DNA from 2 places in the Rhizobium sp. BK060 genome. Region 2 is predicted to be linked to the other one. Evidence: riboswitches for the same ligand, from Rfam matches in the RefSeq annotation. Region 2 holds a riboswitch; the other holds the start of a gene.

Region 1 (7,364 bases), on a different contig from region 2:
CTATGTCGTTCCGAATGCGCTCGGTCCGTTGATCGTTTCCGTCAGCGCCGGTCTCGGCACCGCTATGGTCCTGGAAAGCGCCTTCAGCTTCCTCGGCGTAGGCGTCAATCCACCGACCCCAAGCTGGGGCAACATGATCTCCGACGGCTTGCGTGTCTGGCAGCATTATCCGCATCTTCTGGCCGCACCGGCAGCCGTTCTCGGCCTTGCCTCTGTCGCCTTCAGCTTCCTCGGCGATGGCCTCAACGACGCACTCAATCCGCGGGGAGCTAAGTGATGAGCACCACCCGATCCAATGAAAAACTGCTGGATGTCCGCGGCCTGACGGTCGAGATCGATGGAAGAAATGGCCCGGCGGTCGTGGTCGATGGCATCGACCTTCACGTCAACAGAGGCGAAACCCTCGGCGTCGTCGGCGAATCCGGCTGCGGCAAGAGCCTGACCATGCTGAGCCTGATGCGGCTGCTGCCGAACAAGATCAAGGTGACCAAGGGTTCTGCGAGCTTCGACGGCAATGACTTGCAGAAGATGTCAAACAAGGAACTGCGCAAGGTGCGCGGCGGCGATATCGGCTTCGTCTTCCAGGATCCGATGACCTCGCTCAACCCGGTCATGCGCATCGGCGACCAGATCTGCGAGCCGTTGATCTATCACCGCGGAATGAGGAAGGCAGAGGCTCGCGTCCGCGCCGTCGAACTGCTGCGCCTCGTCGGCATTCCCGGCCCCGAAGAGCGGCTGCAGGCCTATCCGCACGAACTCTCCGGCGGCATGCGCCAGCGCGTGATGATCGCCATCGGCCTTGCCTGCAATCCGAAACTGCTGATTGCCGACGAACCGACGACCGCGCTCGACGTCACCATCCAGGCGCAGATCGTCGATCTGGTGAAGGACCTGCGCGCCAAACTCGGCATGTCGGTCGTCTGGATCACCCACGATCTGGCTTTGATTGCCGGCCTCGTCGATCGCGTTGCCGTGCTTTATGCCGGAACAGTGGTGGAAGACGCGCCGGTCGATGAACTCTACGCCCGACCGAGCCACCCCTACACGCGTGGTCTGCTAGCCTCGATTCCGAAGCTGTCGGATGCGCCGGCAAGCCGGCTCTCCTCGATCGGCGGCACGCCGCCGGAGCCGGGTCGTCGCCCGAAGGGCTGTCCGTTTGCGCCGCGCTGTCCGCTGGCGGAAGCGATTTGCCACGAGCGCGTACCGAAGCTCGAGCCGCTGGCGGGCGCCGGCAATCACCGGGCCGCCTGCTTCGTCGTCCAGAAAATGCAGGAGGCCGCGTGATGGGTGCCCAACCGCTGCTCAAGGTCGAAAACCTCGTCAAGCATTTCCACGTCAAGCTCGGCGCCTTCGGCGAGCGTGCTGCGACCGTCTATGCGCTCGACAACGTCAATCTCGACATCATGGAAGGCGAGACGCTGAGCCTCGTCGGCGAATCCGGCTGCGGCAAGTCGACGACCGGCTTTACCATCCTCAACCTTTACAAGGCGACCAGCGGCAAGGTCGTCTACAAGGGGCAGGATCTGGCGACGCTGGATGAGAAACAGATGCGGCCGTTCCGCCGCGACCTGCAGATTGTCTTTCAGGATCCCTATTCCACGCTCAACCCGCGTATGACGATCGGTGAGGCGATCGGTGAACCGATCCTCTTCCACAAGCTCTGCACCAAGGCGGAGCTGAAGGACAGGGTCGCCTCACTCCTGACCGACGTCGGCCTGCCCACGCGTTTCGCCCAGCGCTATCCGCACGAGCTTTCCGGCGGCCAGCGCCAGCGTGTCGTCATTGCCCGCGCGCTCGCCTGCCGGCCGAAGTTCATCGTCTGCGACGAGGCAATCTCGGCGCTCGACGTCTCGATCCAAGCGCAGATCATCAACCTGCTGCTCGATCTGCAAGAGAAGTATGGCCTGACCTACCTGTTCATCGCCCATGACCTGGCCGTCGTGCGCCATATCAGTACCCGTGTCGGCGTCATGTATCTCGGCCGCCTGGCGGAGCTCGCGACGCGCGAGGAGCTGTTCGAAAACCCGCTGCACCCCTACACCAAGGCTCTGCTCTCCGCCGTTCCCGAAACCGATCCGGAACTGGAACGCACGCGCAAGCGCCAGATCCTGCAAGGCGACGTGCCGAGCCCGCTCAATCCGCCGAGCGGCTGTCGCTTCCATTCGCGGTGCCCAATCGCCATGGACGTGTGCAGCAAGGTTGTGCCGGAATGGAAGGAAGCCAAGCCTGGCCATCTTGTCGCCTGCCACGCTGTCAACGCAGGACAGACCGCATGATGCTAAAGGTCGCGATCATCGCTGACGATTTGACCGGCGCGCTCGACACGGGAACCCCCTTCTTCGACGCCGGACTTTCCGTCGCTGTCGCGATCGACGTCGGGGCCATATCGGAAACGCTTGCGACCGATTGCGAGGTCGTGGTGGTCAACACGGCTTCAAGAGCTCTCCCGGAGGAGGAAGCGGCAAGGAAGGTCAGCGCTGCGGCGAAGGCCCTTCTTGCCGCCTCACCTCAAATCGTTCTGAAAAAGATCGACTCCCGGCTTAAGGGGAATGTTGCGGCAGAAAGCGAAGCTTTGACTGCCGTCTTCGGTCACGAGGCAATCGTGGTGGCACCAGCCATTCCCGATCAAGAGCGTTTGACCCGCAACGGTCACGTCGTCGGTCGTGGTGTCGACAAGCCGCTACCGATTGTCGAACTTTTCGAGGCAAATAACGGCCAAGTGATCGTCCGCGATGCTGAAACGCACAGCGATCTCGACCGGGTGGTTGGCGCTTACGACTGGAAGACGACCCTTGCCGTCGGCGCCCGCGGTATCGGAGCTGCACTTGCCCGCAAGATCGGCCAACCGAACAGGGCAAGCAAACCTTTTGCCGCATCGAGCCGGACTGTCTTCGCTTTCGGCTCCCGCGATCCGATCACGACAGAGCAGATGACCAAGTTGCAAGTTTCCGGCGCTTTGACGTCAACCATCGATGCGCCCATGGGAGCGTTGACGTACGAGGAACGATTTGGCCTACCAATACTTTTGCGGTGCACGGGCGAAATCACCGGCGAAGCTGCAGCAGTTGCCGACCGCTTCGCGAAAGGCGTAAAATCGGTCATAGAGATGATGCGCCCGGAAATGCTGGTGGTCGGCGGCGGCGATACGGCGTTGGCAGTGTTTCACGCACTCGGAATTCGAGTCCTGAGGCCACAGGGCGAAATCGAGGCGGGTATTCCCTGGTTTGACGTCGTAACGTCAGATGGCCTGCGTTTCCGATGCGCGGTTAAGTCCGGGGGCTTCGGTAGTTCTGATAGTTTGGTAAGACTGATTGCACAGAATCAGGCGGCATAAGACAATGCCGGCGGGGAGAATGAAAGTGGACGAAGCAAACGGTGTATCGGCGAATGCGCAAGCGGCGCCTGCGGCTAAGCCGGAGCGCGGCAAGGCCGTCAAGCTGGTCGATCGGGTCTTCGACCAATTGCAGGAGCGTATTCGCTCGGGAAACTATCCGCCAGATTCACGCCTGCCTGGTGAGCACGAGCTTGCATCGATGCTTGGTGTCTCGCGCCCCATCGTGCGCGACGCGTTGGCACGGTTGCGCGATCAGGGGATCGTCTATGCCAGGCAAGGAGCCGGTACCTTTGTCAGCGCCCACGGCTCACCAACGGCGCAGCTTTCCTATTCGCCGGTCAAGACGATCGCCGACATCCAGCGCTGCTATGAGTTTCGCCTGACGATCGAGCCCGCGGCCGCCTACTTTGCCGCCAAGCGCCGTGACGAGGCGGCGATTCAGAAGATTGCCGCAGCGCTAGCCGATCTGCGTGAGGCAACCAGCCACCAGCTTCATCGCACCGACGCCGACTTCACGTTCCATCGTGCGGTCACGGAAGCTGCCAACAATCACTACTACACGGCCTCGATCGATGCCCTGAAGGCGCATATCGCGGTCGGCATGCACCTTCACGGCCTATCGCTCCTTGGTCCGCGTCAAGGCCTTGAGCAAGTCTATGAGGAGCACAACAAGATTTACCTCGCTATCGTCGAAGGCCGCGCGGAAGATGCGCGGGCGCTGATGAAGGCGCATCTCGAGGGGTCGCAGAGCCGCCTCTTCGAAGGCCGTGCGCTGGACCTTTCGATGTAGGCTGCGGCAGTCGGCTTGACAGCTCGGCTGCTCTGGCTCTAACCTTTTCACATTCACCAGGGGGGTCCCGGCAGGGGGCTGAGATACTGCTATCGTGCGCAGTGACCCGTTGAACCTGATCCAGTTCATACTGGCGTAGGGACGGTGCAAGCGCTCGAAGGCATTGGATTCTCGCGTGGAATCCGTGTCGGCGTCTTTTCATCATTCCGGCTGAGGACTGGGTCTCCAAACCTAAAACTTGGAGCCTCAACCATGAATATTGCCGCAAAGAACATCACCCCGGCCGTTACGACAGGCCCATTGCCGGCCTCTCGGAAAATCTACATTCCGGGGGAAATTCACGCCGACATCCGCGTGCCGATGCGCGAAATCACCGTCCACCCGACATCAGGGGAACCGCCGGTCACGGTCTATGATTCCTCAGGCATCTATACGGTCGAAGGTGCTGACATCAGCATCGAGCAAGGGCTTCCGGAACCGCGTCGCAATTGGGTCCTCGCTCGCGGCGATGTCGAAGCCTATCAGGGCCGCCAGGTGCGCCCTGAGGATAACGGCTTTGCCAGTGGCGAACGGCTGACGCCGGAATTTCCTGCCAAGCGCCAGCCGCTCCGCGCAAAGGACGGCAAGGCCGTCACCCAGCTCGCCTATGCCCGCGCCGGCATCATCACGCCCGAGATGGAGTTCATCGCGATCCGCGAAAATCTCGGCCGCAAGGCACAGGCGGAAGCCATCACGCGCGATGGCGAGAGCTTCGGCGCTCGGATTCCGGATTACGTCACCCCGGAATTCGTCCGGCAGGAAGTGGCTGCCGGTCGTGCGATCATTCCCGCCAACATCAATCACCCCGAATCCGAACCGATGATCATCGGCCGGAACTTTCTGGTGAAGATCAACGCCAATATCGGCAACTCCGCCGTCACCTCTTCCATGGCCGAAGAGGTCGAGAAGATGGTCTGGGCGGCACGCTGGGGCGCCGATACCGTCATGGATCTTTCCACCGGCCGCAACATCCACAACATTCGCGAATGGATCATTCGCAACTCTCCACTGCCGATCGGCACCGTTCCCCTCTATCAGGCACTGGAGAAGGTCGAGGGCATTGCCGAGAACCTGACCTGGGAAGTCTATCGAGACACCCTCATCGAACAGGCGGAGCAGGGCGTCGACTACTTCACGATCCATGCCGGGGTGCGGCTTCACTACATCCCGCTGACCGTCAACCGCGTCACCGGCATCGTCTCGCGTGGCGGCTCGATCATGGCCAAGTGGTGTCTTCATCACCACCGCGAGAGCTTCCTCTATGAGCACTTCGAGGAAATCTGCGACATCTGCCGCGCCTATGACGTCTCGTTCTCGCTCGGCGACGGCCTGCGTCCGGGTTCAATTGCCGATGCCAACGACGCCGCGCAATTCGCCGAACTGGAAACCCTCGGCGAACTGACGAAGATCGCCTGGGCTAAGGACTGCCAGGTGATGATCGAAGGCCCCGGCCACGTGCCGATGCACAAGATCAAGGAAAACATGGATAAGCAGCTCGCCGTTTGCGGCGAAGCACCGTTTTATACGCTGGGGCCGCTGACCACCGACATCGCACCGGGCTACGATCACATCACCTCCGGCATCGGTGCTGCTATGATCGGCTGGTTCGGGACGGCGATGCTCTGCTACGTCACCCCGAAGGAGCACCTGGGTCTCCCCGACCGCAACGACGTCAAAACCGGTGTCATCACCTACAAGATCGCCGCTCATGCCGCCGATCTCGCCAAGGGACACCCGGCAGCTCAATTGCGCGACGACGCACTGTCGCGCGCCCGCTTCGAATTCCGCTGGGAGGATCAGTTCAACCTGTCGCTGGATCCCGAGACAGCCCGCAGCTTCCACGACGAGACACTGCCGAAGGAAGCGCACAAGGTGGCGCACTTCTGCTCCATGTGCGGCCCGAAGTTCTGCTCGATGCGGATCTCGCACGACATCCGCGCCGAGGCGCAGAAGGAAGGGCTCGACGCCATGGCGGCGAAATACCGCGAGGGCGGCGATCTCTATATGCCGATCGACGCCACCCAAGGGTCGCGTGACTGAGATGCATGTCCTAGTCAAAGGGGCCGGCGTTGCCGGCCTCGCGGTCGCGCACGAACTCAGTCTTCGTGGTGTCGACGTCACCGTTGCGGATCCAAGCTCTAGCCAAGCAGCCTCCTGGCTCGCGGGCGGCATGCTCGCGCCCTGGTGTGAGCGTGAAAGCGGGGACGAAGCCGTCTTGCTGCGCGGCCGCGATGCCATCGACCGGTGGGACACGATGCTGTCGGGCGAGGTACACCGAAACGGAACGCTGGTCGTTGCTCCCGCGCGCGACCAAAGCGAACTCGATCGGTTTGCCGGTCGCACCAGCGGCCATGAATGGTTGGGCGAAGAGCAAATCGCCGCGTTGGAGCCGGCTTTTGCCGGGCGCTTCAGGCGGGCCCTGTTCTTCGCGTTGGAAGGACATCTCGATCCAAGGCGCGTGTTGGGTCTGCTGCGAGAAAAGCTCCTCGCCCGGCGTGTCGCATTCATCGAGCAAGTCACCGAACATACCGACTACGACGACATCGTGGACTGCACGGGCGCAGCACGAATCGGGCAAACGAGCGGACTTCGCGGCGTTCGCGGCGAAATGCTCTATCTGGAAACCCGCGAAGTTACCCTCGCCAGACCCGTTCGCCTGCTGCATCCCCGCTTCCCCGTTTATGTCGTTCCGCGTGGAGATGGCCTCTTCATGGTGGGCGCCACCATGATCGAGACGGAGTTCGGCGGTCCGATCTCGGCGCGTTCGATGATGGAGCTGCTGAACGCCGCCTATGCAGTGCATCCCGCCTTCGCGGACGCTGCCGTCGTCGAAACCGGCGTCGGCATCCGCCCGGCATTTGCCGACAATTTTCCCCGCGTGGTCCTCGAGCATGATGCGGTCGTGCTCAACGGCCTCTATCGCCATGGCTTCCTGCTGGCGCCCGCAATGGCCCAGGACGCTGCGGACCTTGTCTTCTCCAGAACTGAACCAGGAGGAAAAAGCCGATGAAACTGATCGTCAACGGCGAGCATCACGACCTCATTGCACCAACGCTGTCCGAACTGCTGACGCTGATGGAATACGAAGGCGACTGGATGGCGACTGCCGTCAACGGCGAAATCGTCCACCGCGAGGATCGTGCCGACCACGCACTCAACGACAACGATTGGATCGAAATCCTGTCGCCGATGCAGGGGGGC
Region 2 (7,364 bases):
CAGGCTTCGAAATGCGCAAAGCCCCTGTCGAGCCGGCGCGAGGTGCCGCGGTCCAGCCAGACGGTTGCGGTCGAGACCCTCTCGAGGAAGCGCCGGTCGTGGGAAATCAGGACGAGCGCACTGCGGCTCTTCTGCAGTTCTCCTTCCAGCCACTCGATGGTCGGCAGATCGAGATGGTTGGTAGGCTCGTCGAGGAGCAGGATATCGGGCTCCGGTGCAAGCACACGCGCGAGCGCGGCGCGGCGCGCTTCGCCGCCTGAGAGGTTTTTGGGGTCTTCCTCGCCGGTCAGCCCGAGATGCGAGAGGAGATAAGTCACGCGGTAGTGGTCGTCACCAGGACCAAGTCCAGCCTCGGCATAGGCCTGCACGGTACTGAAGCCCGCGAAATCAGGGGCCTGTTCCAGATAGCGGACGGTCGAGGACGGGTGACGGAAGACCTCACCCGACTGCGCTTCGACGAGGCCGGCGGAGATTTTCAGCAGTGTCGACTTCCCGGAGCCGTTGCGACCGACGAGACAGATCTTGTCTCCGGGCTCCACTTGCAGGGCGGCGCCGGCAAGCAATGGTGTGCCACCGAAGCTGAGAAAGATGTCATCGAGTTTCAGAATGGGAGGCGCCAAAGATCAGACTCCGGAAAGATCATAGGGGCGGGCGAGCACAATGGCGCGGCCGCTCTCGAGCGAAAGGCGCACCTTGCCGTTCGCGACATTGGAAATGGTACGCGACGAGCCGAAGGGCAAATGGAAATCGGCGAGCGGGTAGCGCGCGTTTTCGATCGTCAGGCCGCGCAGTTCGCTGAAACCGGCAACCGAAAAGAGGCTGTCAGGCGGCAGGTCCAGCTCGGTTGCGCCGGCAATCAGTGGCACGGCCTCCTCGCTGCCTGACGTTAGAAGTACGTCATAGCCCTGTTCTGCAAGGCTGACGGCATAGAGCAGGTGCTGAATGGCATGATCGGAGCGCTCGCCCGCAAGGGCGCCTGCAAGGACAAGACGCTTCGCCCCACGCGCGATCGCTTCCGAGACCGCAATCTCGCCATCGGTGGAAGCCTTTGTAGCGGGATAGGGTTGCTTCGGCACATCAGGAAAAGCACCCTCGAGGTCAGCGGGCGTCGAATCAAAATCACCGACCCAGAGCTCCGGAACGGCGCCGAGCGCAGCCGCATGACGCATTCCCCCGTCGGCGGCAATGAAACGGCTGCCCGAGATGGCGTGACGCAAGCGATCGGTTATCTGCAACTCGCCGCCAAGCAGAATGGTAAAGGTGGATTGGCTCATGCGCATTGCCCATAGCGCAAAGCAGGGGGGAAGGGAAAGGGCCGCTGCTCAGGCTTCGTCAGGGACATCCTTGATGCGCGCCTGAAAGATGTCCTCGTAGCCGGAAATGAACTTTTCGAACAGTTCTCCGAATGCCTCGATCTCTTCCGGTTTCCAGTCTTTGACCACCTCGGAAACGAATGCGAGCTTCTGCGCGCGTATCTCCGACAACAGCCGCTGTCCGAGTGGCGTCATCACGACGATGATCCGCCGCGCATCGGTCTGGGATGCCTTTCGCCGCAGAATATTACGTCCGACCATATCCGCGACGACGCGGCTTGCGCGCGACGGATCGATCCGCATCATCTCGGCGATCGTCCCGACTGTTACTTCACCGGCCTCTTGCGCGCGCCGCACGGCATCCAGTACGTCAAGGTGCGACAGCTCAAGGCCGGGCGCCACACTCTGGATGGCGAGCCGTCCGATCAGTCGGCGCCCGGTCATCAGGCGCATGCGGGTCATGCTTTGGCCAATACGCAGAATACCTGGGTCGTCGGTCGCAGCGTCTGGGTCGATCAGGTTCGTCAAGCTCTCTTTCATTCCGGAAATATAGCATGCCCCATCTCAATTGAGAATATGCCAAAGTCAATAACATGACATTGACAATTATATGCTAATAGCACATAACGTAGTCAACGTATCACCTGGAACGACGCTTCATGGACACTCAAATTGCCGCGGCGCCGCTTGTGACGGATCATCGTCGGCGGTTCATCCTCTTCCTTTTTCTAATGGCAGCCATGTTCATGGCGACACTCGACAACCAGATCGTCGCAACGGCTCTGCCGACAATCGTCGGTGAGTTCGGCCACCTCGAGCGGTTCAGCTGGGTCGGCTCGGCCTATCTGCTCGCCGTGAGCGCGGTGATGCCGCTTTACGGCAAGCTCGGCGATCTCTTCGGCCGCAAGTATGTGATGATGGCCGCGCTCATGATTTTCACCATCGGCTCCGCCGTCTGCGGACTGGCCATATCCATGAACACGCTGATTGCAGCCCGCGTGTTGCAGGGGCTTGGCGGAGGCGGCATCATGGTATCGATCTTCGCCGTTAACGCCGACCTGTTCGAGCCTCGCGAACGTGCGCGGTACCAAAGCTATTCCAGCCTTGTGCTGATGGCATCCGGTGCGATCGGGCCTGTCCTCGGTGGTGCGATGAGCGATCTCTTCGGCTGGCGGTCGATCTTCCTCGTCAACGTTCCGATTGGCTTCGTCGTGCTTGTCGGTCTGGTGCTCATGCTGCCTTACCGGAAGCCGAACCGCCGTCCGAAGATCGACTATGCCGGAGCCTTGCTGCTCGCCTGGACGACGGCGAGCTTCGTGCTGGCTGCCGATGGCGCTCAGCTCTTCGGTTCGCTGGTGGCCCCGCAGAACCTTGTCATCATGGCACTCGGCGTTGCTGCAGTCATCGGATGGATTCGCGTCGAGCGCCGCGCCGCCGAGCCAATTGTTCCGCTGTCGCTGTTCCGCAATTCCACGTTCAGCCTGTTGCTTGTTATGTCGATCATGAGCGGCGCGATCGGCATCGGCATGGTCAATTATTTCGCGCTGTTCCTGCAGACGACGACTGGTCTTTCACCCTCGGCGGCCGGCGCGTTCTTCATTCTTTTGACCGGCGGCATCGTTTGCGGGTCGCTTTCTGCGGGCCGTATCATCTCCATCACCGGGCGCTACAAGCCGTTTGCCGTAGCAAGCCTGACCTGCAGTGCCATCGCATTCGTGCTGCTCACTCAGGTTCATGCGGGAACGCCGGTCCTGCTGATCGGAGCAGTGATGGCCCTCCACGGCTTCGGCGTCGGCCTTGCGCAACAGGTGCCGGTCATCGGCGTTCAGAATGCGGCTCCAGCGCGCGACGTCGGCGCCGCAACGGGATCGGTGACGCTGTCGCGCATGGGCGGCGCATCGATTGCTATCTCGATTTACGGCGCGATCGTTGGCTCACAGCTCGGCAAGACGGGACTGTCCATTCCCGGCGTAACTGACATCGAGCAGCTGACGCCGAAAATGCTGGTGGCTTTGCCGGAGTCGACACGTCAGGCGGTGGCCGACGCCTATGCCAATGCGTTCACACCGCTTTTCATGGCGTCCTGCGCGATCGCGCTCATTGGCCTTTGCGCCGCCTTGATGCTGAAACCGACGCAGCTGCCGCGCGCGGCCGAGGTGCGGCCGGCAGCCAGCACCGAAGCAGCGGAATAAATGCCAGTGGCGGGCTAAGGCCGCCACTTGCAAGACACCAAGCGTGGCGATACATCTGCAAACGCTCTAACGGGGTGCCCGTGCCCATTCGGTGCGCGGCTGAGAGGCTGAAAGCCAACCCGCGGAACCTGATCCGGCTAACACCGGCGGAGGGATTAGACGCGTGACATCTGGCACCGCCCTTTTCCCCTTCAAGCAAACCAGAGGAGAGGTGCCATGTTCAAATTCACAAGCTGTTTGCTGTTTGCCACGGCCTTTGTCGCGACTGTCGGCCTTGCCGGCCCAGGCGCGCGGGCGGCAGACAAGACGCTCACCGTATACACCTATGAGAGCTTCACATCGGAATGGGGTCCGGGGCCGAAGGTCAAGGAAGCATTCGAGAAGACCTGCGGCTGCAGCGTCAATTTCGTCAGTGTGGCTGATGGCGTGGCGCTGTTGTCGCGCCTCAAGCTCGAAGGCACTGGTACGAAGGCAGATGTCGTGCTCGGCCTGGACACGAACCTGACCACGGAAGCGAAGGCAACCGGCCTGTTCGATGCGAGTGGTGTCGACGTCAGTGCACTCAAAGTGCCCGGGGACTACAAGGACGATGTATTCGTGCCCTATGATTATGGCCACTTCGCCGTCATCTACGACACCCGGACGATCAAAAATCCGCCGCAGAGCATGAAGGATCTGGTCGAAGGAGACCCTTCGCAAAAGATCGTCATTGAGGACCCGCGCACCTCGACACCCGGGCTCGGTCTCTTGCTGTGGGTAAAGTCCGTCTACGGCGATAAGGCGCCTGAGGCTTGGGCAAAACTCAAAAAGCGGGTGTTGACGGTAACGCCCGGCTGGTCCGAGGCTTATGGACTTTTCACCAAGGGTGAGGCGCCGATGGTGTTCTCCTACACGACCTCGCCTGCCTACCACATGGTTGCGGAAAATACGGACCGCTATCAGGCGGCTGCATTCTCAGAGGGCCACTACATACAGATCGAAGTGGCGGGCCTGCTTAAGAATGCGCCGGACAAAGAGCTTGCGCGCGATTTCCTGAAATTCATGGTGACGCCGGGCTTCCAGGATACCATTCCGACCAACAACTGGATGATGCCGGTTTCGGCGACGTCGCAACCGCTGCCCGATGCGTTCGGCAAGCTCGTGAATCCGTCAAAGACCTTTCTGATGAGCTCGGAGGAAGTCGCGGAGAACCGCAAAGCCTGGATCGATGAGTGGCTGGCTGCCATGAGCATGAATTGATGCTTTTGACCAAGGCGGAGATGCGGCGGGTGATGTTGGGCGGGGCGCTAAGCCTTGCCGGCATTGCCGTTTTCGTCGGCCTTGCGGTCTTCGCCTTGCTTCTCTCGAGCGGTGCTTCGTCCATTCTGGCGGCGGTGCTTGAACCGTACATCCTGCGGGTCCTGCGTTTCACCTTGCTGCAGGCCTTGCTCTCGACGCTGCTATCGATCGCTTTTGCGATTCCCGTCGCTCAGGCCTTGGCGCGCCAGCAGCATTTCCCCGGACGCATGTGGATCATTCGGCTGATGGCTGTGCCGATGGGCCTGCCTGTTCTGATCGGGGCGCTCGGGTTGGTCGGTATCTGGGGGCGGCAGGGCCTTATGAACGCGCTGCTGCTCAAGCTCGGCATGGCGGAACCGATCAGCATCTACGGGCTTTCCGGGATCCTGTTGGCGCATATCTTCTTTAACATGCCGCTGGCTTGCCGCTTGATGCTGGCGGCATTAGAGCGCGTGCCAGCGGAATACTGGTTGATGGCGAGTGGTCTCGGCATGCGGCCTGGCTCGATTTTCCGCTTCATTGAATGGCCGGTTCTGCGTTCGGTCATTCCCGGTATCGCCGGTCTGATCTTCATGCTGTGCGCCACGAGTTTCACGCTGGTGCTGACGCTGGGTGGTGGGCCAGCCGCGACGACCGTCGAGGTTGCCATCTATCAATCGCTGCGTTTTGATTTCGACCCTGGCCGGGCCGTCGTTCTTTCCCTACTGCAAATTGTCCTTACATCGGTGATCCTTGGGGCGCTGTCGTTTCTTCCTGCGCCTGGGGATGAGGGGATGACGGCCGGCAAGGCTCTCAGGCGGCCGGATGGCGGGTTGCCGGGTGCACGGCTTGCGGATGGCGGCGTCCTACTGCTCGCCGCCCTGTTCCTCGGTCTACCTTTGATGTCGGTGCTTCTGGCTGGCCTTCGGTCTGATCTCATGAAGCTCCTGCGCGAACGCATCTTCTGGCAGTCGGCTGCAACCAGCCTTGCCATTTCGATCTCTGCGGCCATCCTCGCCTTGCTGATCTCGATGACGTTGGTGAGTGCGCGCCGGGCGGCGCTTCTCCGGCGCTCCGGGGCTACGGGCGCAGGAGCGTTCTTTGCCGCCATGGGTGGCGCGTCGTCATTGGTGTTGCTCGTGCCGCCGATCGTCCTTGCGACGGGCTGGTTCCTTGCGCTGAGAGGTTTCGGCGACGTGAGCGCCGTCGCTCCGCTGCTGATTGTCGCCATCAACGCCTTGATGTCTTTGCCCTTTGTGATGCGTGTCCTCGAGCCGGCGTTCATCGTTCATAAGCGCCGCACACAAAAACTTGCGGCGAGCCTCGGTATCATGGGTTGGGTGCAACTACGTCTGATCGATATGCCAGCCCTGTTCAAGCCGGTGCTCACGGCATTTTCGTTTGCAATGGCGCTGTCGCTCGGCGATCTCGGCGCCGTCGCGCTGTTCGGCTCGGACAGTTTCGTCACGTTGCCTTGGCTCGTCTATAGCCGCATGGGTAGCTATCGGACGAACGATGCGGATGGGCTGGCATTGATCCTTGGCATCGTCTGCCTGCTGCTCACGATCGCCGGCACTATGGGCCCCGCGCGCCGGGAGGTGGCTGTCCATGGGTGATCCTCAGTTCGCGATCGAAGTGCACGATGTCGGCCTCCAACTTGGCACGCAAGACTTTCACTTCGATTGCCGTCTTCCCGCCGGCGCCGTGATTGCCGTGACGGGTGCGTCCGGAGCCGGCAAGTCGACCTTCCTGAATTTGCTCGCCGGCTTCGACACGGCTGCCCAAGGGCGCGTTCTGATCGCGGGAAAAGATGTGACCGACGAGTACCCTGCGCGACGACCCGTCTCCCTCATCTTTCAGGACAACAATCTGTTTGCGCATCTCGATATTTTCACCAACATTGGCCTGGGTATTGAGCCAGCGATGAAACTCTCGACTGCCGATCGCCGATCGATCACGTCTTCGCTTGAAAAGGTGGGGCTCGCCGGTTTCGAGCGGAGAATGCCGGGGACGCTATCCGGCGGGGAGCGACAACGGGTGGCCTTCGCGCGCGCGCTTGTTCGCAATCGTCCGGTGCTCCTACTTGACGAGCCATTCGCGGCACTTGACCCCGGCTTGCGAATTGGAATGGCAGCGCTGCTGCTCGATATGCATCGCGAGACCGGCAATACCGTCGTCGTCGTTTCTCATGATCCGGATGAAGTCAAACGCATCGCAGATTTCGGCCTTTTTATCGAGGACGGCAGGATCGTCGTGGCGGCTCCGATTGATGAGTTTCTGGGCCACGAGGATCACGCTGGATTGACGCAATTTCTCCATAGTTGACGAATCTGGCGGTCGCAACGGCACTTTCGCCATAATTTGAGGCGACCGAGGAAACTCCAAAGCACGTTAGGCTTGCTAAAATACAACGGCGCCACATTTAGTCAGAGTCTCGCTATGCAACCGATGCGGAAATCAGTTACAGCAAAGACTTGTGTCCCCGATTGTGCAGTGCAAGAGCGGGGACGGACGCCTGTTGAATCACCATGAGACCGACCGGGTCGCGGAAGCGGACCGGCCGACAAGCAAGATGACTTGGAGAGCCAGACTGGACAGCATG

What was found. Region 2 has a riboswitch for thiamine pyrophosphate ahead of thiB (thiamine ABC transporter substrate binding subunit). Riboswitches for the same ligand answer to the same signal wherever they lie in the genome.
Region 1: another riboswitch for thiamine pyrophosphate. It lies ahead of thiC (phosphomethylpyrimidine synthase ThiC); the one in region 2 lies ahead of thiB (thiamine ABC transporter substrate binding subunit).

Annotation. Positions count from the first base shown of each region.
Region 1 covers NZ_JACHYW010000008.1:205,259-212,622, forward strand. The annotation lists gene FHT71_RS11585 (ABC transporter permease) at 1-277, shown strand, start outside; gene FHT71_RS11590 (ABC transporter ATP-binding protein) at 277-1,284, shown strand; gene FHT71_RS11595 (oligopeptide/dipeptide ABC transporter ATP-binding protein) at 1,284-2,276, shown strand; gene FHT71_RS11600 (four-carbon acid sugar kinase family protein) at 2,273-3,334, shown strand; gene FHT71_RS11605 (FadR/GntR family transcriptional regulator) at 3,360-4,124, shown strand; TPP riboswitch at 4,173-4,284, shown strand; gene thiC (phosphomethylpyrimidine synthase ThiC) at 4,377-6,203, shown strand; gene thiO (glycine oxidase ThiO) at 6,205-7,173, shown strand; gene thiS (sulfur carrier protein ThiS) at 7,170-7,364, shown strand, end outside.
Region 2 covers NZ_JACHYW010000009.1:208,888-216,251, forward strand. The annotation lists gene FHT71_RS12660 (ABC-F family ATP-binding cassette domain-containing protein) at 1-620, opposite strand, end outside; gene FHT71_RS12665 (thiamine diphosphokinase) at 624-1,274, opposite strand; gene FHT71_RS12670 (MarR family transcriptional regulator) at 1,323-1,853, opposite strand; gene FHT71_RS12675 (MDR family MFS transporter) at 1,973-3,505, shown strand; TPP riboswitch at 3,566-3,677, shown strand; gene thiB (thiamine ABC transporter substrate binding subunit) at 3,722-4,744, shown strand; gene thiP (thiamine/thiamine pyrophosphate ABC transporter permease ThiP) at 4,744-6,378, shown strand; gene FHT71_RS12690 (ATP-binding cassette domain-containing protein) at 6,371-7,087, shown strand; gene FHT71_RS12695 (M48 family metalloprotease) at 7,335-7,364, shown strand, end outside.